4 regions of the Shewanella sp. GXUN23E genome follow, and region 1 is predicted to be linked to each of the others. Evidence: predicted binding sites of a transcription regulator. Region 1 holds the regulator's gene; each other region holds the start of a gene.
What was found. Region 1 encodes sigma-54, which starts transcription at its own class of promoters, with help from an activator protein. Its sites were predicted from a motif close to GTTGGCACGNNNNTNGNNT; they were not measured.

Region 1 (5,811 bases):
ATTTCGAAGCCAGCAATCTGACCCGTTTTTCCCAGCCTGTCTATCTGCTTTACCCGGATAATGGTCAGGCGCACTGGCGGATATCTGCCGCTGAGGGCACGCTCGACAAAGACGACAACATAGTCACGCTTGAGAATAATGTTATCATCGACGCCATTACGCCCAATGAACCCTTGCAACAGCTGAAAACCAGCTACCTGCAGCTGGATCTGGATACCATGATCATGCGCTCTGATCGCGTAATCCAGGTAGATGGCAGCAATTTTAAAGTAGAAGGTACAGGGCTTTATGCCGATCTGAATGCGCAGACAGTTAAGCTGCTGAATCAGGTAACAGGAATCTATGAACCAAACTAAGACATTTTTTGCGGCACTCCTGTGCACCCTGAGTTGGGGCGCACTGGCGGCTACGGACGATCTCACCAAGGAAGTGCACATCAAGGCACCCAGCCAGTTTGCCGATATCAAGAACAAACGGGTGGTGTACTCAGGCCCGGTGACAGTCACCCAGGGCAGTATCAAAATTCAGGCCGATGAGCTCAGCGCCAGCCAGGGGGATGGAGAAACCATTCTTATCGCCACCGGCAAACCGGCTACCTACACCCAGATGCTGGACAATCATCGTCCTGCCACTGCCAGTGCCAATGAGATCCGCTACAACATCAGCAAGCGGGTACTGACCCTGATGGGCGATGCTGAAATCGAGCAGGATGGCAGCAAAGTCAGTGCGCCCAAAATCGTCTACGACATTGAATTGCAACAGATGACCGCACAGGGTAATCAGAATCCTGACGATCGGGTGCACACTGTCATCAAGCCTGAAAACTTCCAGAATGACATCAAGCCTCTGGACGACAACAAACCTTCCAGCAAAGACAAAAAGCAGGGGCAGCCGGATTCATGAGTGAACTGACGCTGAAAGCAGAGCATCTTGCCAAAAGCTACAAGAATCGTCAGGTCGTCAAGGACGTCAGCCTGGAAGTGAAAACCGGTCAGATCGTCGGTCTGCTCGGCCCCAACGGTGCCGGCAAGACCACCACATTTTATATGGTGGTTGGCTTGGTCAAAAGCGACAAGGGTGCTATCTACATCAATGATGAAGACCTGACGCTGGATCCCATGCATATGCGCGCCCGCAAGGGTATCGGCTACCTGCCTCAGGAAGCCAGTATCTTCCGTAAGTTGTCCGTCCGCGACAATATCATGGCAGTCCTGCAAACCCGCAAGGCACTGACCAATGAGCAACGGGAAGAACAACTGGAACATCTGCTGGAAGAGTTCAACATCACCCATATCCGCGATTCCATGGGGATGGCCCTGTCAGGCGGTGAACGCCGGCGGGTGGAAATTGCCAGGGCGCTGGCAGCCAATCCCAAGTTCATTCTGCTGGATGAACCATTCGCCGGGGTTGATCCGATCTCGGTTATCGACATCAAGAAGATCATCGAACAGCTCAAGAGCCGTGGTCTGGGGGTACTGATCACCGACCATAACGTGCGGGAAACCCTGGATGTTTGCGAACACGCTTATATCGTCAGCCACGGCAATCTGATTGCCGAAGGCACACCGGCGGAAATCCTTGATAACCAGCAGGTGCGCGCTGTGTACTTGGGTGAACAATTCAGGCTATAGTTAATTCATGTGTCCCGGCGCCAGTGCAGCAGCCATGCCGGGACAGCAAGGATACGCACTTTCCTCAGACCGATGGACATACCGGTTCTCGAGAATTTCTATTAAAACCACTCTATACAGGGATTTGCGGTAAAGATGAAAGCGTCTCTCCAGCTTAAACTGGGTCAGCAGTTAACCATGACGCCTCAACTGCAGCAGGCCATCCGCCTGTTGCAATTGTCTTCTCTGGAACTCCAGCAGGAAATCCAACAGGCGCTGGAATCCAATCCTTTGCTGGAGATGGATGAAGAACAATATGACTCAGAGCTGAATGACAACGAGGGTGACAACTCAGCGGAATTTGATGAGCCTGACGATTCAGAGCCGATGCAGCACAGCTCAAGTGTCGAAACATCAGACGCCATCACCCAGGAAGCCATGCCGGACGAGCTGCCCATGGACACCACCTGGGATGAAGTCTTCACTGCCGCTCCAGTCGCTGCCGGCCCCGCAGTGCGTGATGATGATATGCCATTTCAGGGGGAAACCAGTGAAGGTCTGTATGAACATCTGGAATGGCAGAAAAACCTGACGCCCTTTTCCGAGAACGATTACGCCATCGCCACCGCCATTATTGAGGCGATCGATGACCGAGGGTACCTGACTCAAAGCACGCAGGAGATCCTCGAAGCCTTGGGAGATGAGGACACTGAACTCGATGAAGTTGAAGCGGTACTCAAGCGTATCCAGCACTTCGATCCTGTGGGCGTGGCTGCCAGGGATTTGAGCGAGTGTCTGCTGATCCAGCTCAATCAGTTTGCGGCAGAGACTCCCCACATTGAGCATGCCCGCTTACTTATCCGTGAGCATCTGGAGCTGATTGCCAACCGCGATTTCCGCACTCTGATGCGCAAGACCCGCCTTAAGGAAGATGATCTGCGTGAGGCCATTAACCTCATCCAGACCCTGAATCCACGGCCAGGTCTGCTCATCAGCCGGGATAACGATGAGTATGTAATCCCAGATGTATCCGTATCCAAGAAGCATGGCCGCTGGGTAGTGGAGCTCAACCCCGATTGCATGCCCAAACTGAATGTCAACCAGCATTATGCAGCCATGGCCCGCAGCACGCGCAGCCAGGCTGACAGCCAGTTCATTCGCGGCCATTTGCAGGAAGCCAAGTGGTTTATTAAAAGTCTGGAGAGCCGTAACGATACACTGCTGAAAGTGGCCAATTGTATCGTGCAGTTTCAACAGGGATTTTTTGAGTTCGGCGAAGAGGCCATGAAACCTATGGTACTCAACGATATTGCCGAAGCGGTTGAAATGCATGAGTCCACCATTTCCAGGGTGACCACGCAAAAATATATGCATACCCCAAGAGGGATTTTCGAATTAAAGTATTTCTTCTCCAGCCATGTTGGAACTGAAGATGGTGGAGAATGCTCGTCCACTGCCATTCGTGCTTTTATCAAAAAGCTAGTGGCAGCCGAAAACCAGAAGAAACCATTAAGCGACAGCAAGATGGCAGAACTTCTGGCAGAACAGGGAATAAATGTTGCCAGACGGACTATCGCCAAATACCGAGAAGCGATGCTGATTCCGCCTTCCAACCAGCGTAAGAGTTTATAACCCTACCCGGAATAAAGGAGGTAGCTATCTATGCAAATCAACCTGACTGGACACCATATCGAGATTACAGACTCTCTGCGGGAATATGTGGAAAGCAAATTCACCAAGCTTGAACGCCATTTTGAACAGATCAATAATGTGCACGTTGTATTGAATGTTGAGAAACTTCAGCAAATTGCAGAAGCAAAACTGCATATAAACGGCGGCGAAATTTTCGCAACTTCAGAACATGAAGATATGTATGCCGCAATAGACGCCCTGATCGACAAACTTGATCGTCAGGTGATTAAACACAAAGAGAAACTGACAAAACACTAACGATGGAACTTCGTACCATCCTGCAGCCGGAGTGTGCCTCCTGTGCCACTCCGGGCAGTAAGAAAAAAGTACTTGAGCTGGTAAGCGATCTTATCGCGGCTCAGTACCCCACCCTTTCCTCCCAGGAAGTATTCGAAAGTCTGCTTGCCCGGGAGAAAGTTGGCAGCACAGGAATCGGAAACGGTATTGCTATTCCTCACGGCAAACTGACGACTATTGATCATCCCATCGCCGTCCTGGTGAAATGCACCGAACCCGTTCCCTTCGATGCCATCGACAATCAACCGGTCGATATTCTTTTTGCCCTGCTGGTTCCAGCCGAGCAATGTCAGACTCATCTGGCAACACTCGCTGCAATGGCTGAAAAGCTCAGCGACAAACAAGTGGTTAAGCAACTGCGCAAAGCGCAGGATGACGCAGAACTGTTCCGGGTTATTACCGCATGAAATTGGTTATCGTATCGGGCCGCAGTGGCTCAGGAAAATCTGTTGCCTTAAGAGCGCTGGAAGATCTGGGCTACTACTGTGTGGATAATTTGCCGCTGTCGCTGATTGGCAGCTTGATGGAGCAACTCAAAAGCACCACTGAACAGGTCGCCATCAGTGTGGATGTGCGCAATCTGAAAAATCAGGATAAGGTGCTGGAGCAACAACTCAAGTCACTGAGCAATACTGAGATCACCAGTTTTTTCCTGTATTCAGGTGATGATATCCTGCTGAAACGCTACAGCGAAACCCGACGCCTGCACCCTTTATCACGCAACCAAAGCTCTCTGCAGGAAGCCATCAAACTGGAAGGCCAGCTGCTGGCCCCGCTGTCCAAGATGATGGACCATTTCATTGACACCTCACATCTGAATGTTTACGAACTGAGCGATCAGGTCCGGCAAATTCTGATGGGACACGTTGAAAAAGAGCTGGTTATTACCTTTGAATCCTTTGGCTTCAAACATGGCATGCCTGCCGAAGCAGACTTCATGTTCGACGTGCGCTTTTTACCCAATCCCCACTGGGAGCCGGAGCTGCGACCGCTGACCGGACTGGATCAACCGGTACAGGACTTCTTGAACCGCCAGACGCTGGTCAATAAATTCATCTGGCAGATTGAAAATCTGCTGGAAACCTGGCTGCCTCATCTTGAACGCAATAACCGCAGTTATCTGACCATCGCCATCGGCTGTACCGGCGGTCAGCACAGATCGGTATTTATCGCCGAGCAGCTGGCCAAGCGTATCGCCCAGGGCCAGCATACGGTCAAAGTTCGGCATCGTGAGCTGAGCAAACATGAAACTTGAGCGCCAGGTAACCATCTGCAATCAACTGGGTCTGCACGCCAGAGCCGCCACCAAGCTGGCGGTACTGGCGGGCCAGTTTGACGCTGAAGTGACCTTATCCAACGGTGAGAAGACCGCCAGTGCCGCCAGTGTACTGGGTCTGCTGATGCTGGCATCCGGTCAGGGTAAAACCATCTCACTGACCGCCGAAGGGCAAGACGCGCAAGCTGCCATGGATGCCATCTGCGCCCTGATCAATGCCCGTTTTGACGAAGGCCAGTAGCAAAAAATCTGTATAATTCCGATAGCTGGGCTATCATATGCGCCTGTCTGCACTGTGCCATTGCGGCACCCTGCCTGCGGCAGACATCAGTTTTACCTGACTAATCTCTATCAAGAAAAATCGGTAGCAGGGGGGAATTCATGCCGATCGAAGTTCTGGATAACGATCTGACCGAACAACGTCTTACCCAGCTGAACAAAGCGCTGGGCAGTGGCATGTTTGTGCATGTACGCAATATGCTGCATGACATGGCAGCCTCGGATATCGCGCTGATGCTGGAGTCATCCCCGCCGCAAACCCGTCAGATCCTCTGGCAACTTATCGATCAGGAGCAAACCGGTGAAATCCTCGAGGAACTGCCCGAGGACATGAAGGACCACCTGATCCGCTCCATGACCCCAGAGCGACTGGCCAAAGCCACCGCTGGCATGGATACCGATGATCTGGCTTACATTCTGCGCAGCCTGCCCGATGCCATGTTCCGTCAGGTACTCCAGTCCATGAGCGCGCAGGACAGAGCCCGGGTGGAACAGGCGCTGTCCTATCCGGAAGAAACCGCTGGCGGCATCATGAATACCGATACGGTCACCCTGAGGCCGGATGTCAACATCGATGTGATCCTGCGTTACCTGCGCCTGCGCGGAGAGCTGCCCGAAGCCACTGACACCCTGTACGTAGTGGATAAACGTGACCGC
Region 2 (5,811 bases), on a different contig from region 1:
TCAGTGGTAGCGTCGGCCACAGTGGCTGAGGCCAGACGGCTGTCCTGTCGCCCGCTGGCATGCTGCTGACCCTGCTGTTCGCCCTGGCCGATATCCAGCTGAATATCGCCCTGATGATCCTGCGCCAGTTCGGCACGCAGGCGATCGAGGCCACTTTGCAGCGCATCGCGGATCTGGTTGTTGGCAGCATGCATTTGAATGTGCAGGCGATCGCCATCGAGACGGATATTCAGGTCGATTTTGCCCATATCCGGTGGGTCGAGGCGCAGCTCGGCGTGCTGGATGCGCTGATCCAGCTGGAATCTCAGCTGATCCCGCAGCGGCGGCAGTAACTCTCTGGCGTGCTGGGGCGCCGCGGCTGCGGCGGTCAGCGGCAAGGGGCCCCACTGGCTGATTGGCGGACGGGCTGTGGCGTCTGTCGCCGTGCCATCCACTGACGATGCGCTGGCCATAGCCTGCGACAGCGCATTGGCTGGCGCCGTATCGGCCGCTGAGCGCATCAGTGTGCCGCCCAGCTGAGACATGCCGGGCAGACCGTCGCCCGAGGGCAGACTGGAGGTTGCCGGGCTGGTCGACAGCCCTGAGCTGCTGAATTGTTCTGAGCCAAAAGGCAGCCCTGAGCTTATCGACAGCCCTGAGCCCGGAAACAGTCCTGAGCCAATCGATTGCCCTGTAGCGGACTGGCTTGTGGCCGATGGCTGAGCACTCATCACTCCGGATGCCGCCAGTGCGCTTGCCTGCGAGCCGGAATGTGCCGCAGTGACTGATCCTGCGGCTGTTGGCAGTTTGCCACTCAGCATTGCCATGCCGTTGGTCGTGGTCACAGCGCCGGCGGCGCTGGTTACTGCTGTACCTGACGGTGCCCCGCTCATCTGTGCGAAACTCAATGAGGCTGCTGTGTCTGCAATGGCGCCCTGCGGCATAGTCCGACCAAAGGGTGGCAGCAATCGCTCCGGCGTCAGTGCTCCCTGAGTCGCAGATTGCGGGTCAATATCTGCCTGCAAACCTGACCGTCCATCTGCCAGCGCGCCAGTTGGCGTACCAGAGTCGTCAGTTGCCACGCTGTGTGCACTTTGATGCGCATCAGCAGTGTCGTTGGCCTCTTCGGTCTCTGCCGGGCGGGAGGGCTGGCCGTCAGCGCTTTGCACCTGACTCTTGCGAGTTTCTGAGGTCTGAGTTGAGGCCTGAGTGTCTGGCAGGCTGAAACTGTCCTCCCGGCCACCGGCACTATCCAGCGCCGGTTTGACTGAGAGCGCCTGTCTGGCTGATGCCTGCGGACTCAACAATAAATCAATCGCCATAGGGGGAAGGGTATCCTTGCTGATGAGGGGCAGATGCCGGTTGCTGAGCAGGCTCTGCGGCTGTGCTCGTGCCAGTGCTCAGGGCAACTTTCTGGCTTGCGCCTGCGCTCAGGGCTGTTTCCAGGCTCAGGGCTGCTTTCGAGCTCAGGATTGGTACTGAGCTGAGGGCTGTCAGCTCATAGGCGGCCAGCCCGTCCTGATTGGCGCGAAACGCCTGCATGCTGCGGGCGAGCTCATCCTTATCCTGTTTAAGCCGCTGGATAATTGCCTGATGGCACTGCGCCAGCTCCTGTCGGGCCACCAGCTCGGCATGGCTTTGCGGTGCGCCGCGCTGGATCAGCGCATTGACCAGCTTGCGATTCACCGCCCGCAGCGCATCCAGATCGCCTTTGTCGGCGTGACGCACCAGCGCCTGCTGGAATTGCTGCCAGTAACGCACTTCTGCACCCTTGGGCGCGTGTTTGTTTGATGGGGAAGTCATGCCGTGCCTCAGTTCAGGTTTGCCCAGCCTTCCTGGATCAGGTTGATGACGTCCACCACCGGCTTGAGTCCGGCCGGATCGTTGTCGACACTGGCGCTGACCAGCTGGCGGCTGCAGTAGTCGTACAGACGATTGAGGTTGGCGGCGACTTCGCCACCATTATCCATGTCCAGCATGGCGTCCAGCCCGTGCACTATGTTCAGGCACTTGTTGATGCTCTTGCCTTTGTCTTCATAGGCCTTGCGCTGCATATGGCCGGCGGCGCGGGCCAGTTCTTCCTGCAGGCCTTCCAGCAGCATGCGCACCATTTCATGGGGATTGGCCGATGCCGCTCTGGCCTCGAGACTGGCCTGGCGGTAACCGCTGAAAGGATCTTGTTCATTTAGCATCATGGGCGATGTCCTCAGTAAAACAGCATGCTGGCGGAGTTCATTTCATTGATGGCGGATTCCATCGCAGTGAACTGCCCCAGATAAATTTGATATCTCTGTTCCATCAGACGGTTATGACGATCCATATTGTCTTCCACCCGATCCAGCTGGCCGTCCAGGGTGTCCTTCTTGTTATCCAGATAACCGTCAAACTTGGTGAAGGGGGTGATGGTGGTTTCCAGCTGATCGACCAGACCACCTTTAGCGGTGAACATCTCGGTCAGTCCGGCCGGATTGCTTTTCAGTGCGCTGGTGAGCTTGTCCGAGTCGATTTCCAGCTTGCCGCTGCGGGTCAGTTCAATGCCGATATCGCCAAGGCGCATGCCGTTGGGGGCCTCGGCAAACACTATGTTGCGCAGCTTGCCCTGCAGGGTACGAATGGTGCTGTCACCCTTGAGAATGCCAATCTGATCTTCATCCACCGAGGTAGGACGATCGTCATCCTTGTCCTCATCCTTGTCGTCTTTGTCCTTGTCTTTATCGTCCTCATCCAGCACTTCGGCGCCCATAGAGCGGGTCAGGCTGTTGATCTGATTGAGCAGGTCGTTGACGGCATCGACAAAGTCTTCCACCGCCTGTTCGCTGGCCTCATAGTCCGCCTTGATGCTGATCATGCTGGACTGGCCTGCGCTGTGGGCCTGCTTGAGTTCGATGTCCACGCCATCGATGACATTGGTCAGCTGGTTGCTGGCGCTGCTGATGTCGATGCCGTTTAAGGTGATTTGCGCATCCTGCGCCGCACGGCGTTCGGTCATGCCCCAGTCGGCGCCGTTCATTTGCACGCTCATATTGCTGGCGGCACCGGTTTCTTTGGAGGTCAGCATCAGTTCAACCTGACCTCCTGTGCGCACCAGGCTCGCCTGCACGCCCGGGTTATCCGGATGCTGGTTGATCATGTCCCGCAGGCTGGTGACCGTTTTGCTGCCATCGGCGTTGAGCACAGACATATCCAGATCCAGCTGCTTGCCGGCGACATTGATGCTCAGCACCCCGGAGGAGGGCAGCAACTCGGTTTCCGAGCTGAAACTCTTGCTCAGCTGGTGGGCCTGAGCCAGCTGATGAACCTGCATCTCATAGTCACCGGCCGGCGCATCCTTGCTGACTGTGATGGCCGCATTCTCACCGGTTACTTCGGCTTTCTTGGCCTCGAAGGCACCGTTTTCCAGCTTCTCCAGCTTGCTGATGATCTTGTCCATGGATCGGTCCAGCAGCTTGTAGGCATCGAGCTGATCCTGATACTTGGTCTTCTGTGCTTTGTAGAGTTGGTCCTTGCCCATGCGCTCGGCGGCGATCAGCTGCTCGGCGAATTGGGCTCCGCTCATTCCGGAAATCATGCTTGTCCTCCTGCGCTGGTTTGGACGCAGGCCATGGGTGGAGTCTGTGCTCTGCCATAGCAAGCCATATGCCAGCTGGTTGTTGAGTTGTAAGGTTCAGTTTTTTAAAGCAATTAATGCTTTGTTGGTGGCGTAAGGGAAATGCGGAATTTCCCCTTGGCAGAGGAAGGGGCGGAACCGAAATTTCCTGTGTTTAACCGCTTCCTTCTGTTTGTTTAAGGCGGCCATGGAGGGCTGGGTTTAAAGCCGGGATGAGACATTTATGGCGCAAGCGTGAAATAAAAAACGCCCTCGAAAGAGGGCGTTGCACACGATAACGGGAGGTATAAGGAGAAAGTGGGTCGCTTCGATGGGGTGAACCGACCCGGGCTCCAATTAGCCCAGCAGACCCATAACCAGACCTGTGTTCTGGTTGGCCTTGGACAGTACGTTGGTACCGGCCTGCACCAGCAGTTGGTTCTTGGTCATGGCAGCAGATTCCTTGGCGAAATCGGCATCCATAATACGACCGGCAGCAGCAGTGGTGTTTTCAGTCACGTTGGCCAGGTTGGACGCCGTGTGCTCCAGACGGTTGATGTTGGCACCCAGGTTAGAGCGGGCCGCACCAACGGCGTCGATGTAAGTGTCGATGGTGTCGATAGCTGTGGTGGCGTTGGCCTGAGAAGTCAGGTCACCGGTTACCGCTGCCGGGTCAGCCACGGTTACGGTCAGCTTTTCTGCGCTGCCTGCACCGATCTGGAAGCTCACACCGGCGTTCAGCTTGTCGAACAGGTTGTTACCTGCGTATTCGGTGTTGTTCATGATACGGGCAGCTTCAGTGGTCAGCGCCTGGAATTCATCGTTCAGAGCAGTCATATCAGCAGAGGAGTTCACGCCGTTGGCAGCCTGAGTCGCCAGTTCTTTCTGACGGTTGGCGATGTTGGTCAGCTCGTCCAGCGCGCCATCGGCAGTCTGCAGCATGGAAGTGGCGTCGTTAACGTTACGGCTGGCAGTGGTCATACCCACTACGTTGGCGTTCAGGCGGTTGGCGATCTGCAGACCGGCTGCATCGTCAGCGGCACCGTTGATACGCAGACCAGTAGACAGACGCTCCATGGCGTTTGACAGCAGGCTGTTGTTCTTGTTGACAGAATTCTGGGCGACCAGGGAAGAGTAGTTAGTATGTACAGACAGCATGGTAAGTCTCCGTTGCGAAATTATCTATGTCTCACAGAGAAAAGAGCGACAGGCAAAAACCAAACTGAATTTATCCCTTAAAATAATTTATAACTAACTGTATTTATTGGTTATTTAAAAGCTCTTTGGCCTGCTGGCGGCCGAGATTGGCCTGTGCCAGCAGGGCTTTGAGCTGACCGGCAAAGGGGCTTTGGGCGAACTGGGTGCTGACGGTTTGCAGCAGTTCAGCTTCAGGCGCGGCCGGTTGGGTGTGCAGCACTGTGCCCAGATGCTGCAACTGAGCCTGGGTCTGGCGGATCTGCTCACTCAGTTTGCGATACACCTTCTGCAATTTGATTTCGGTTTGTTTGAGTCCGGCAGCGCTGCTCAGATCCCACTCTCTGGGGTCCTGCCAGTGCAGTATCTCCTGCACTTTGATCTGCCGGCTTTCGCCTGCGGGCAAGCGGTAGCCCTGACCTTTGAGCTGCAGCCCGTCTTTGAGCAGTGGCCAGAGTGCCTCGTCACACTCCAGCAGGGTTTCCCGGCCATCTTCACTGCCCTCAATGCCGATGCCATGGGGCGCCAGCGCCATATTCAGCAATGCGGCCAGCTCCTGCGCCTGAGCGTTGGCCGGCAGCTGCAGGCTGAGCACCACAGGCCCATCCGCGGTGGGCAGTTGCCACATCAGCTGCTCATCTCTGGCTTTGGGCGTAGTCAGGCTGACTGAGCGCAGCCGAAACCGCCGGCGCTGCGGTCTTGCAGGATTGAGTCGCAGGCTGAACTGATGATCCAGCAGCGGCAGGCCGAGATAGCAGGGTCTGTTGCTGCACAGCTGGCTGCGCAGTTGCTCCAGTCTGGCCTGCGCCTGTGGCTGTTTCATCGCCTGCGGGATGAGGCTCAGCATCTGTTTGAGCGACCCGAGCAGGCTGTTTTGTGCCTGAATGGCGAGCTGGGCAGAGCTGACCCTGTGCTGGGCCTGGGTCATTTGCGCCCAGCGCTCGAAGGCGGTAGCACGAAACTGCCCGACACTGGCCTGGGCATTGGCTGATGGCTTATCTGTGCCGCTGAGGCTGGATTTGACGGTCTGGCTGACCGGAGCCAATTGTCCC
Region 3 (5,811 bases), on a different contig from region 1:
CCATACATTGGCTGGCACTGTTGTCACGGGCGGCAATTTTCAGATTGATGGTGAGCAGATCGTCACGAATGGACTCGCTGATAATTTGAATATCCGGATTGTTCAGGGACGATGTCAGGGTGAATTGATCCATGGTCAAACGGCCATCTGTGACCTGCTGCTGACTGCTGACCGAAATACCGGTTTGCAAAGAGGCATAGCTGATGGCCTGAGCAATTGCCTCTTCTCTGGCTTTGGGGATGTCGCCATCCATGATTTGGGCGCTGCCCTGCGCGGTGATCCAGCCAGCCTGCAGCGGCCAGGCAAGCAGCGTGGCAAACAGGGCAATATAAATCCGCATGGTATGTGTCCTCTCCAACGTCATTCTGTTGGCGTTTCGCAGTCGTGAACGAAAGCCAGTTGCACTAATAAGCGCTATCTAAGTAATAGTTAAGCAATAACCATGCCTCATGCCAGAATGGAACCTGTGGTGCGTCGGTTGCGCTGGAAAATCAGGGTAAAGTCCGGGACCTAGTGGCCGATACAGTATCAGAGCAACTATATTGTCAGCACGTCTGTGATAAAGGACGACATCATGTTCAAACAAATGAAATTGTTGCCCCTGCTTTTGCTGGTGGGGGCCTGTGCCGCACAAACATCCGGGCCGGACCCCATGAGCCTGCAGCATGAATATGGCAAGCCTCCGCGTTCTGCTGTCAATCATTTGGCCAGCCGCACTGTGCTGGAGCTGGTGCTCAATAATGATGCCCTGCGCCCAAGCCAACCGGTTGTGGTCGCAACGCCGGTGATGGTCGGCAATATGCAGGATGTCAATGCGCTGGGGCAACAACTGCAACAGGGGATGATGGCTGAGCTGCACAACAGGCATTTCAACGTGGTGGATGTGAATGTTGCCGAAGCCATGCGTATTACCGATGCCGGAAATCTGTTGCTCTCCCGCGACTGGCGATTGCTGCCCGGTGATGTGCTGGTGGAGTACGGTCTGGTGTCAACCATGAGCCTGGATATCCATGGGCTGCAACTCAATGCCAGGCTGATTGATTTGGGCAATAACCGGGTAGTGTCGGCGGCGTCAGCTTATGCCAGCTATCAGGAACTTGGCGCCTATCTGACGGCATCACAGAAAGTCGTGTCGGATAAAGGATTGCTGTATCGCTATGAACAGCCCGGATATGGGCAGGTACAGATGTTGGGAGACAGACAATGAGAATCTTGGTATTGGCAATGGTGTTACTGCTGGGCGCATGCAGCAGTAATGACAAGTATGTACAGTGGGAAACCGAAGCCCCCAAAACTTTTCCCAAGTTGACCGCAATTGGCTATGCACCCCTGGCGACCCAACCGTCAGATCAGCAGAGTCACAGAGTGTTGATGGCGATGCAGGCTTCCAAAATCGAGGCCTATCGTGAATTGGCCGAACAGGTCTATGGTCAGCAGTTGTCCGCCAGCAGTCAGGTGGGAGATTGGTTGTTAAAAAGTGATGATGTTAAAGCCAGTGTCAGCGGTCTGATCCGTGGTGCCCGCGTGGTAAAAAGTTATCCGGCCGGTGACCATTATGTGACTGAACTGGAACTGGATTTTGGTTTGGTGTGGGATCTGTATCAGCAGGAAAACCGCTCGCAGCGGGTGAAGTCGGTCACCTACTTCTGATGTTCTGGTACTGGTCTTGGGGCTCCCATGCGGAGCCCTTTGAGTTTTTGTTAATGCTCAAATGCGTGAAGAGATGCAAAGAGGTACCGAGATATCAGATGCCTTGGCTATCTCTGTCCCGTACAGAAAATTGCAGGGCTCCTGTATTTAAGATGCCTGCAAGCGACTCGCTGCAACTATCGGATCCTGGCAATAGGCATCAATATCCGCATCAACATGTTACATGGCTTTTTTACTTCCTTTTGCACCTTCCTGTTGTTCACTGTTTCAGTGACCCATCATGGGCTCGGATAGCGTTTCTTGTTTGAAAATGTAGGCGATACCAAGAGGTTGGTGCACCTGCGTGCGGGATTCAGTTGCGGTTCTGGATATGAATCAGGACGTGACAGCTGATGAACGTAAACGGGCGCACGATTTATCGGCGCGTGTCTGCTGTTTATCGGCGCCGGCTATTGTCAGCCATTCGTGTCTGCAGGTAATCCGCGAATGGCGACCTGAGAGTTAAGGCATGGCGGGCACTGCGGCGCAGCTCGAAAAGGTCTTGATGGAGAGATCCGATAGCTGTGTGAGAGCGGTAGTGATGCAACACAGAATGAATACTCAAACCTCAAGCCAGCTAGTCTATCGCTAGGGGGGATGTCACTGGGCTAACTGAAATAGCCCGTTCGGGTCAGACTTTAAGATTATTGCCCAGCGTTGAAATGGTGGAGGTTTTACCTTTGCCATCATAGGTGAGGCTGCTGGCATTGCGGCTGGCCTGAAGGGCGCAGGTCAGGCGATTAATACTGGCCAGATTCATCTCTATCAGTTTGGCATTGGCTTCATTGGCCGATTGGCAACGGGCCAGCGCATCTTTGATATCGGCCACGGCATCAGCCAAGTCCATGGTCAGGCGAGCTCGGTCTGGATGTTTTGAGAGCTGGGCATCGAATTGTTGCAGCTGTTGCAGCAGGGAGTGTTTCTGCTGAGCAAGCGCAAGCAAAGACTCAGCCTGTTGTTCGCTGAGTGCTTGCTTTTCATCGCTGATGATTTCGTGGAGCTTTGCCAGTGCCTGACGCTGAGAATCCAGCAGTGTGGTGATATCAGTTGTCATATCAGCTGTTCAGATCCTGCAATTCCTGCTCAAACTGCGCGATATTGGCTGCCAGTTTTTCCGGATCGACTTTATAGCGTCCTTCTGCAATGGCCTGCTTTATCTCGGCGATTTTCTGTACATCCACTTCAGGCATGGCGGCCATCCTGCTGTATGCTCCCTGAAGCTGTTGAGCCTGGGGAGTAATGCTGACTGAGTCAGGCTTATCGGTTGACGCTGCAGGTTGAGTATCGACCGACTTGGACGCCTGGTTGGCATCACCAACCGCGTTGCGGGTTCGGGTGTTGTTCACACCGTTCAATTTGTTGATATCCATAGCCTTGTTTGGCTCCTGCTTCAGTGTCTCTAGAGTCTGTAACTTTGTATCGGCAAACAGGTAATTAACTTTAGTGAAATATTACATTTTCACTTCCACTGCGCCAACGGCTGTAATGATAGCATCCAAGTGTTTGTTGGAACGAGTGTTTTTGATTCTTATTTGGTCACCGACCACACCATCCTGGAGGGCTTCACCGTGGGTTTTTACCATAAACCCCGGGGTGCGGGCGAGAATTTCAACCTGATCGCCGCGGCACACGTAACACACATTGGCTGCAAAGATCGCCGAGTCTTTGGCTATCCGCCGTTTGGCCCGGGTTCCCAATAGATCCTGTACATCTTCAAACTGTGTGCCTCTGAGCTGAGTTTCGTCCAGCCATTCAAGTCGCAGATTGCCTTCGTCCAACAGCTGTCCCGGGCCGATGTGAGCATCGGCGACGACAACCGGACGTAATATTTCGACCCGCACGGCGACGAACATTTGCCAGGGATAATCCAGATCCGGCGTGGTGCAGGATATTTTGACGGTGTTATTTCGGTTGATTTCACGATCCGATGCCATACTGGCCTGAAGTGGATATTCACAACGGGGAGGCGTCATTCTGGCCCCCAGCATTTGTGGCTCAATCACGACTTTTGCTCCGGCGACATTATCAATTTGCTCGGCGACGGTCGCCTTAGCCAACTGTTGGATCTCTTCTTCCGAGGGCACGGTGAGTTCAGCCCTGACGCTGAAGCAGATTCCGAGCAAAAACGAGAGCGCGATGTTAATTGCTTTGATATTCATGAGTTACAGACTAGCTAGTCAGGTCAGATTACACCTATACTTTCCACATTGAAGCAAGGCCCGACATGGGAACTGTCAAAGGATCGTCAATATTCCGATGTCAAATCCCACTTATCGGGAACAAAGCAAGGAATGTGCCTATACTCCAAGTTAGGCTTCTTTTAAATTCAGAGCACCCAAGGCACTTTTATGGCAAGTATTCTTGAGTCGGTGAACCAACGAACCCAGCTGGTAGGACAAAACCGACTGGAGTTGTTGCTGTTCAAATTAAACGGACGGCAGCGTTTCGGGATTAACGTATTTAAGGTGAAGGAGGTATTACAGTGCCCGCCTTTGACCAAGTTACCCAAACTCAGCTCCTATATCCGGGGCATTGCGCAGATCCGTGGTCAGACGCTGTCGGTCATCGATCTGAGTGCGGCTACCGGCGGAAAACCTATTCTTGATGTCAGCGACTGTTTCATCATTATTTCCGAGTACAACCGCAGTGTGCAGGGATTCCTGGTTAAATCGGTTGAGCGCATTATCAATACCAACTGGGAAGATATTATGCCGCCACCCAATGGCACTGGGAAAACCTCTTATCTGACGGCGGTGACGGAGATTGAAGGGGAATTGGTGGAAATCCTCGATGTGGAGAAAATCCTGGATGAAATTTCACCGGTTAAGACGGATCTCAGTGAAGCGGCGCAGGAACAGCTGACCATAGATAAGGATAAGTCGTATCATATTATGGTGATTGACGATTCGTCGGTGGCCAGAAAGCAAATCATTCGCTCTCTGGAGTCACTGGGGCTGCAGATTGATACTGCCAAAGATGGCCGGGAAGCGCTGAACATGTTGCTGCGCTTTGCTGAGGATCAGGAAAACCTCGCCGATGAGATCCCGCTGATTATTTCTGATATCGAAATGCCGGAGATGGATGGCTACACGCTGACATCCGAGATCCGGGCCAATCCAAAACTGAAAGATATTAAAGTGGTGCTGCACACTTCTCTGAGTGGGGTTTTTAACCAGGCTATGGTGGAAAAGGTCGGCGCCGATGATTTTATTGCCAAATTCAATCCGGACGAGTTGGCTACCAAAGTGAATAAGCATCTGTGCATTGATGTGTAACGCCTTTGGGGACAGTCTTTTCGCCCGGAGATGGGCGTTGTGAAATAGGAATAAACAGTGCCGAATAAGACGCTTGCCGATACTGAGTATGTGCAGTTCAGGCAATTTCTGGAACAACACAGTGGCATAGTGTTGGGGGACAACAAGCAATATCTGGTGCGCAGTCGTCTGGCACCTTTGATGAGTAAATACAGTTTGCCCACCCTCTCTGAGCTGGTGCAAAAGTCCATGAAGCCAGCAGAGCGGCAACTGCGATCTGAAGTCATTGATGCCATGACCACCAACGAAACGCTTTGGTTTCGAGACAGGTATCCTTTTGAATTGCTGGCCAATGAATTGCTGGGCGAGTTTGCCAGCCTCGGACGTGCGGTGAAAATCTGGTCAGCCGCCTGTTCGTCCGGTCAGGAGCCATATTCCATTGCCATGACAGTACTGGAGAGTCAGCAGAAGCGTCCGGGAACTGTGCCTAATGGGGTGCAGATTCTGGCTACGGATTTATCGCCTTCTATGCTGGATCGTTGTCGTAACGCCGAATATGATTCTTTGGCACTGGCGCGGGGATTGTCGGAAGAACGCAAACGTCAGTTTTTTGAACCCTGCCGTGATACCAGTATGCGTCTGAAAGAGCAGGTGCGTAATATGGTGAATTTCCGGCCTCATAACCTGCTGGAAAGTTATGCCTCTTTGGGCAAGTTCGACATCATTTTTTGTCGTAATGTGCTTATCTACTTTTCTCCTGAGGCAAAGGCCAACATATTGCGGCAATTTGCTGCCGCTTTAAATCCCGGCGGCATTCTGTTTCTCGGGGCATCTGAATCGGCTGCCGGTATGACAGACCAGTTTGATA
Region 4 (5,811 bases), on a different contig from region 1:
CTGAGTAATTTCCCCTGTTCAACATCTCTGGCGGTGATGTTGACACTGAACCAGCTCAGCTGGCCCGACTCAACAAAAGGCTGCAGTTCATCAAATGCGCTGGTAACGACCCAGCGGGTGATTCGGGGCATCAAAGGATCCTGCTCCAGCGCCCCGATGAAATCAGCGGTATTTCTGGGAGTGCCGTCTCGCTGTCGCCATCTGAGCAACACTTCTACACCAACAGGACGCTGTTGCTTCAGATCGTAGATAGGCTGATAAACCAGATAAAACTGCTGCAGACGATAGGCATGCACAAATCGCAGATGCCAGATTTTTTTAAGAATCCAGGGGCTGGTGAGGATAAACAATTTGATTGTCAGTAACGCAACGCTCAGCAGCCCAAAAAATAGCAGCAGCGTCAACCTATGGGAAACAGTCTGATCTTTAATCAACTGCAATCTTATGCCGGTTTGTGGAAGTTGTACCTCGAGACTGTCGCCGGGAGCATGTTTGCCGTTCAGGTTAATTAACTCGGTACCATTCTTCAGATACACAATTAATTGGGTATGTGACGAGGGCATAAACAGTGATTTCAATTCCAGCATACCGCCCAGAGGTGTATAGAGTTCACAATGTTTGGTTTTCAGCCCGGCATACAAAGGTAATTCTGCCCTGAGATTCAGTCTGTCTACCATCTGGTAAAGATTGATGGCGGAGCCCAATTTCCCTGCAAGGTAATAGTAATTGGGTTTAGGCGGGAGAGACTCTCCCACGGCTGAGCAAACATATTTGTCGTTATTGAACTTTACCCACACCATGGACTGATTATGACTAGTAAGCATCTGTTTACTAAGCAGATTGACTGTATCCTGCGAGCAGTTGCTCACTCCGGTTTCGCTGAGCAGTGCCTTGACATTCTGCAGTTGAGTTTCGGCCAACTGCGTCTCCCGTTTCAGGATTTTCTCTGCCATCAGAGCTGATTCCTGCAGCCGCTCGCGGACAATACAGTGACTTATCAGGTGAGCTGTGATGCCACAAAAAATAAGTATGCCCGCAGCAAAGGCAAATCGCCAAAACATAGCGCTGAAACGGCTGGAGTAGTGCGTCATAGTCATCAGGATTTAAAATACCTGAATGGCAAAATTAAACCTTGGGTATAATTTTCAGGCGTCACAGTGTCACATAATGTCAGCACGAATCCTTTTTCATTTAATGAGAAAAGATAATCAGTAATATAGTTAATATTGTCTGATAATTTATGTTGCAGCTCATCAGCTGAAAATAATAATATTTCCGCTGGTTGAATATGTTTGAGTTGAGTATCTAAATTACATGTCAGCGCAAACTGAGCACCATGGTCTTTTAATAAGAACTCGGCCTGCTTGGTATAAGGCGCGAGAGCCAGGTCAAGGCAATTGATTACCATTACCAGAGTATGTGATTGGGCCGTCATGACGGAGTTCAAATTAAGCAATTGCTTAACCGTGGCGGTATCCATCAATATGTGTCGCGGTAACTTAAGAAATATCTTAAGTTGTGATTCGCCCGGGAAGCTGGATTGTGTCAACCTTCGGAGCAGTCGCTTAAGCATAGCGTTATAGGCAAGTGTAAAATATAACGACTGCTCACTGGCCTGCTTACCGGTTAACTTTTGTGTCAGCCAGCTGGATGTTAATTCATAGCCACAGAGTTTTCCTTCTCGGGAAATGATGTTGGCGAGTTGAAAATGATAGGGGCAGTAGGCTTTTACTCCATCATGACACACAGCATGACAAGAGGGCTTTGGGTAACCTGTTGTATTTTTGCAATAATCATGAAATAAGCAGTTCATATTGTTCCACGTATTTGGGATCAACGCCGAAAGCTGATTGAATAAAAGGAACGAGAATGTACGTTACTTAACCGTTTGGTTCAATAACTATTTATACTTTTTGAGAGATGATTTTAATATGATTTGAAGTATCAAAAATCAAAAGCAAATTAAAAATAATCCTGACGTTAAAATTCAAAATCATCGCCAAGAATTTTATATTTCATTATCACAAAGTCAATAAATTGACGTTCGTCAAATTATTGTTGAGTTAACATTCTGGAGTTGTATAAGTGTGCTGTCGGTATGGCGAACGGCTACGGGAACGGTTCGCCACACCTTCCACTGTGGCTATCATCTTCAGCAGGCGAAGGTCTGCAATATAAAGCCTGCTATTGATGATCCCATGACAGATTGGACACAATCCGGCAAGGTTCGCAGCGGAAATGGAACATATCCAGCAGCGGCTCTTCCAGCTTCCAGTCGTGACTCCCACAGCGGGGACAGGGGCGATTATACTCTGTGGCTTTATCTTCGCCGCCAACCCGATACAGATAGTAGTAGGTTGGGATTTTGGTCAGAAATTCTATACGGCCACGCAAGTCCCAGCCTCGGCGGAACAGATCGCTGCCGGGAGAACTGATCTCTTCCAATGCGGCGAACTCTGCTTTGGTGGCGGCTGCCATCTGTAACTCATCACAGGCCTGCCATTCCGATTGCCAGCGAATAATCCGTTTGTGATCTCCATTGAAGGTCGCGGGAATTCGGTACAGGGGAATAGGCAGCAGATTGTCTCCGCTGCGCAGCGGGGAGCACATATGAACGTAACTGGTGTAGAGAATCTGCCAGTCGGCAAACTCAGTGGCGCTCACTTCTGAGTTGATGTCCTGACCGATCAGTTTCTCTCTTGGGGCCAGTATTTTGGCTTCAGTCAGTTCCTGCAGCGCAACCTTAACCCAGGGACTGTTGAAGCTGTAGTGTAGGCTCTCTTTCTCCGGGATCAGCAATCGGACACGAAACTCACCATCATTGAAGGCGACAGCAAACTCCCTTCCCAGCACCTGACCGTTGGCGCGATAGGCTTCCAGCAAATTGTTGATGGCTTTTTCTGCCGCAGTAATAGTGGTATCGGCAAAACATTCAAAGCGTAATTCGGTCACGAACATCAGTCTTGTTGCTCCAGTTTGGTGACTCTTTGTACCAATTCGTTGTAGGCCGTCTGCAGCGTCTGCAGTTGTTGGCGCAATGTCATCAGTTCATCCAAATTTGCTTGTGGTTGTTCATTGGCTGGCGATGATGTCACGGGGACCACTTCGATCGCTTCGAGCTCTTCTTCAGACAGTGCTTTAAATCTCTGAAGTCCCTGCACCAGTATGGGCATGGGGACCGATTTGAGTTTGGCTTTGAGTAACGCCAGGCTTGGGGTTTTGCCTGCCAATCGCAGACTGCGTGCTGCAGCCAGTACTTGGTCGATTTGACTCATAAGTGATGATATATCCCAAACAGCGGCATAAAACCGTTAATAAAATTATTTAAAAACATATAGTTAAGTATTGGCCCATTTTGTGCTTCATGGTCAAAATCTAAAAACAGCACAAGAGGACGTTTTGATGAAAGCCAAGTTTATTCCATTGTTGCTTGCCGGGGTAGTCACTGTCGGTTTGAGTGGATGTGTTATCAACGTGGGGGAGGAGGGCTATAGCCAGAGCAACAGCAACTGGCAGCATGACGAACAGCGCAATCGTGAGCTTATTGCCAATTTGCAGCCCGGCATGAGTATTGACGCAGTAAAATCAAAAATGGGTGTCGCCGACTTTGTAGAAGCCTTCAGTCGCGATGAGGGGCTGGTTGAAGTGCTGTTTTATCGTACGCAAAGGGTCGACAGTGATGGACGTACCAGTAAAGATGAGTGTACTGCGCTGGTCTTCAGACAGGGCGCACTGATTGGCTGGGGAGAGCGGGCTTATTCAGCCATATAATTAGTGACGGGCTCAGCTTGTCGTGGCACTGACTACGGCAAGCCTTTACACTGAGATAATAGATAATTAGTTATATCAACCTGTTACAAGTATGGTTAAGGTCCGGTTTGGCGTACTCTGGCATCCAGCTGATCCAGTAATTCACTCCAATTGCTGTCCTGCATCATAGCCTCTTTGATAAATTCCCTTTGAGCCGAATTCCAGAATGGAGCATCACTCAGGCAGACATCAGCAGGTAAACGGGTACCTGCAATAAATGTCTCAATACTTGGCTCATCAGCAGCAAGCCCAAGCTGAGCGAATAAATGGCTTAGATCTGTGGGTGTTGTATCCATAGCATATCCGGCATTCAATAATAGCGAATGCTCCAAGCATCCTCCTATGACAAAAAAAAGCAATCACTCTTAACAGCCGACGGAATCCCTGTTAGGTTAATTTTATGTGATCTTGATCAAGGAAATCATGAATGGAAACGCCAGCTTGTGAAAATTATCGGGCCGTCTATTTGACTGCGGAAGATCTACGTATTGCCGCATCAATAATCTATAACGCCTATCATGATGACCCTTTTTTTCGCGATGTGCTTTATCGTGGAGATTTACATCTGTACGAACAGAAATTGCGGGCAGCAATTCGCGAGGAACTCAACGAGCTGTGGCAGCAGGAACAGACTTTGGTGGGGCTGTTTGAAGAGGACAGGTTGGTTGGCGTGGTATGTGTATTTTCGCAACAGGCCGGGATCGGTGAGGGACGCTTCTGGCATTGGCGGCTGAAAATGATGCTGAATACCGGTTGGAAATCAACCCAGGCATTGATGAGTAAGGAATCCAGTATCCTGGAACATCTTCCGGGCAAAAACTGTGCAGTGATCCAGTTTGTTTGTGTTGCTCCTTTTGAACAGGGGAAAGGACTCGGCGCCCGGCTTTTGCGGGCGGTAACCAGTTGGTGTGATGAGCAGCCTGAGTTGGATGGTGTAGGGGTGTTTGTATCTCAGCAGTCTCATGCTCATTTATTTAATCGGCATCGATTTATTCCTTTAACTCATCTGACTATTGGCAATGTAGAAGGTGATCTGATGTTCTATAAAAGGCAACCGGATGAACAGTAGAGCGTTTTCCAGTTTCTGGGAGTTTTACCCTTTCTATCTGGAACAACACCGCCATCCAGTATGCCGGGCATTACACTTTATCGGGAGTGTGTTTGTGCTTCTCCAACTGGCTTGGATAACCATCTCAGGGAGCTGGGGCTGGTGGTGGACGATACCGCTAATCGGCTACGGATTTGCCTGGATTGGTCACTTCTTTTTTGAAAAAAACAGGCCAGCAACATTTCAGTACCCCTGGTATTCTTTGATGGGTGATTGGGTTATGTTTTGGTAAATGTTGATGGCGTTCACAAAAAAGTTTCGTGGCGCGCAAGGTGAAACACCGTGAGCCGTGTAAGATATATCTCACAAAGGTGTAGGACAAAGTCTATTTCTTGCTAAGAAAAATACCAGCGCATGTAAATTTTTTCTTGTTTATCAATGCGATAAAATTGTATTGCCTGAGCTTTACAGTTAATTGATGAATTTGTGTTCATCCGCTTTTCAGCTTCCGATATACACTTAAGTGGTAGCCAAGAGACAGGATGTCATGGTCACGGACTGACAGGAAGTTGGACGCAGATCACAGGACGATATGCGCAGACCCAATCAGCAATAACACGGCTTACTTCATGGATGGTATGGCACAGGACAGTGCAATCCCCTGGGATGAAGGGAAAATGGATTAAAGGATATCGAGTTTGCACGGATTGTGACTCGGATTGGCAGGACGCTGAATCGCGACAGGATGAAGCGATATTACCAGGATAGGTAAATGCAAGGATGCGGTACGTAAGTACAGGGATTTCATGGATGCAGGGATGTTAGCGAAGGACGCACTGCAAACGCATGGATGGTGCAGGGAGCACGAGAAATAGCAGGACGGCTTACGAGAAGATGAGGGGGCGCGTTGTATAACGCGCCCCTTTCTTGTTTTGTATTGCCCGACAGCCCGA

Region 2: the regulator sigma-54 is predicted to act here: its motif matches at 3,605-3,623, upstream of fliD (flagellar filament capping protein FliD).
Region 3: the regulator sigma-54 is predicted to act here: its motif matches at 3,972-3,990, upstream of flgA (flagellar basal body P-ring formation chaperone FlgA).
Region 4: the regulator sigma-54 is predicted to act here: its motif matches at 3,345-3,363, upstream of ACRRUX_RS17980 (DUF3192 domain-containing protein).

What each region holds. Positions count from the first base shown of each region.
Region 1 is NZ_JBOZWP010000017.1:55,008-60,818, forward strand. It holds gene lptC (LPS export ABC transporter periplasmic protein LptC) at 1-356, shown strand, start outside; gene lptA (lipopolysaccharide transport periplasmic protein LptA) at 343-903, shown strand; gene lptB (LPS export ABC transporter ATP-binding protein) at 900-1,631, shown strand; gene ACRRUX_RS14555 (RNA polymerase factor sigma-54) at 1,767-3,242, shown strand; gene hpf (ribosome hibernation promoting factor) at 3,273-3,560, shown strand; gene ptsN (PTS IIA-like nitrogen regulatory protein PtsN) at 3,563-4,006, shown strand; gene rapZ (RNase adapter RapZ) at 4,003-4,854, shown strand; gene ACRRUX_RS14575 (HPr family phosphocarrier protein) at 4,844-5,116, shown strand; gene mgtE (magnesium transporter) at 5,257-5,811, shown strand, end outside.
Region 2 is NZ_JBOZWP010000003.1:214,607-220,417, reverse strand. It holds gene ACRRUX_RS04770 (flagellar hook-length control protein FliK) at 1-1,301, opposite strand, end outside; gene ACRRUX_RS04765 (hypothetical protein) at 1,291-1,782, opposite strand; gene fliS (flagellar export chaperone FliS) at 1,791-2,171, opposite strand; gene fliD (flagellar filament capping protein FliD) at 2,186-3,547, opposite strand; gene ACRRUX_RS04750 (flagellin) at 3,923-4,723, opposite strand; gene ACRRUX_RS04745 (hypothetical protein) at 4,827-5,811, opposite strand, start outside.
Region 3 is NZ_JBOZWP010000008.1:46,826-52,636, reverse strand. It holds gene ACRRUX_RS09345 (flagellar assembly protein T N-terminal domain-containing protein) at 1-340, opposite strand, end outside; gene ACRRUX_RS09340 (FlgO family outer membrane protein) at 575-1,207, shown strand; gene ACRRUX_RS09335 (LPP20 family lipoprotein) at 1,204-1,650, shown strand; gene ACRRUX_RS09330 (flagella synthesis protein FlgN) at 2,321-2,743, opposite strand; gene flgM (flagellar biosynthesis anti-sigma factor FlgM) at 2,745-3,059, opposite strand; gene flgA (flagellar basal body P-ring formation chaperone FlgA) at 3,141-3,848, opposite strand; gene ACRRUX_RS09315 (chemotaxis protein CheV) at 4,038-4,964, shown strand; gene ACRRUX_RS09310 (CheR family methyltransferase) at 5,022-5,811, shown strand, end outside.
Region 4 is NZ_JBOZWP010000025.1:79,087-84,897, forward strand. It holds gene ACRRUX_RS17960 (EAL domain-containing protein) at 1-953, opposite strand, end outside; gene ACRRUX_RS17965 (hypothetical protein) at 1,097-1,813, opposite strand; gene ACRRUX_RS17970 (Zn-ribbon-containing protein) at 2,185-2,958, opposite strand; gene ACRRUX_RS17975 (hypothetical protein) at 2,958-3,275, opposite strand; gene ACRRUX_RS17980 (DUF3192 domain-containing protein) at 3,403-3,771, shown strand; gene ACRRUX_RS17985 (DUF2789 domain-containing protein) at 3,867-4,106, opposite strand; gene ACRRUX_RS17990 (GNAT family N-acetyltransferase) at 4,238-4,879, shown strand; gene ACRRUX_RS17995 (Mpo1-like protein) at 4,869-5,150, shown strand.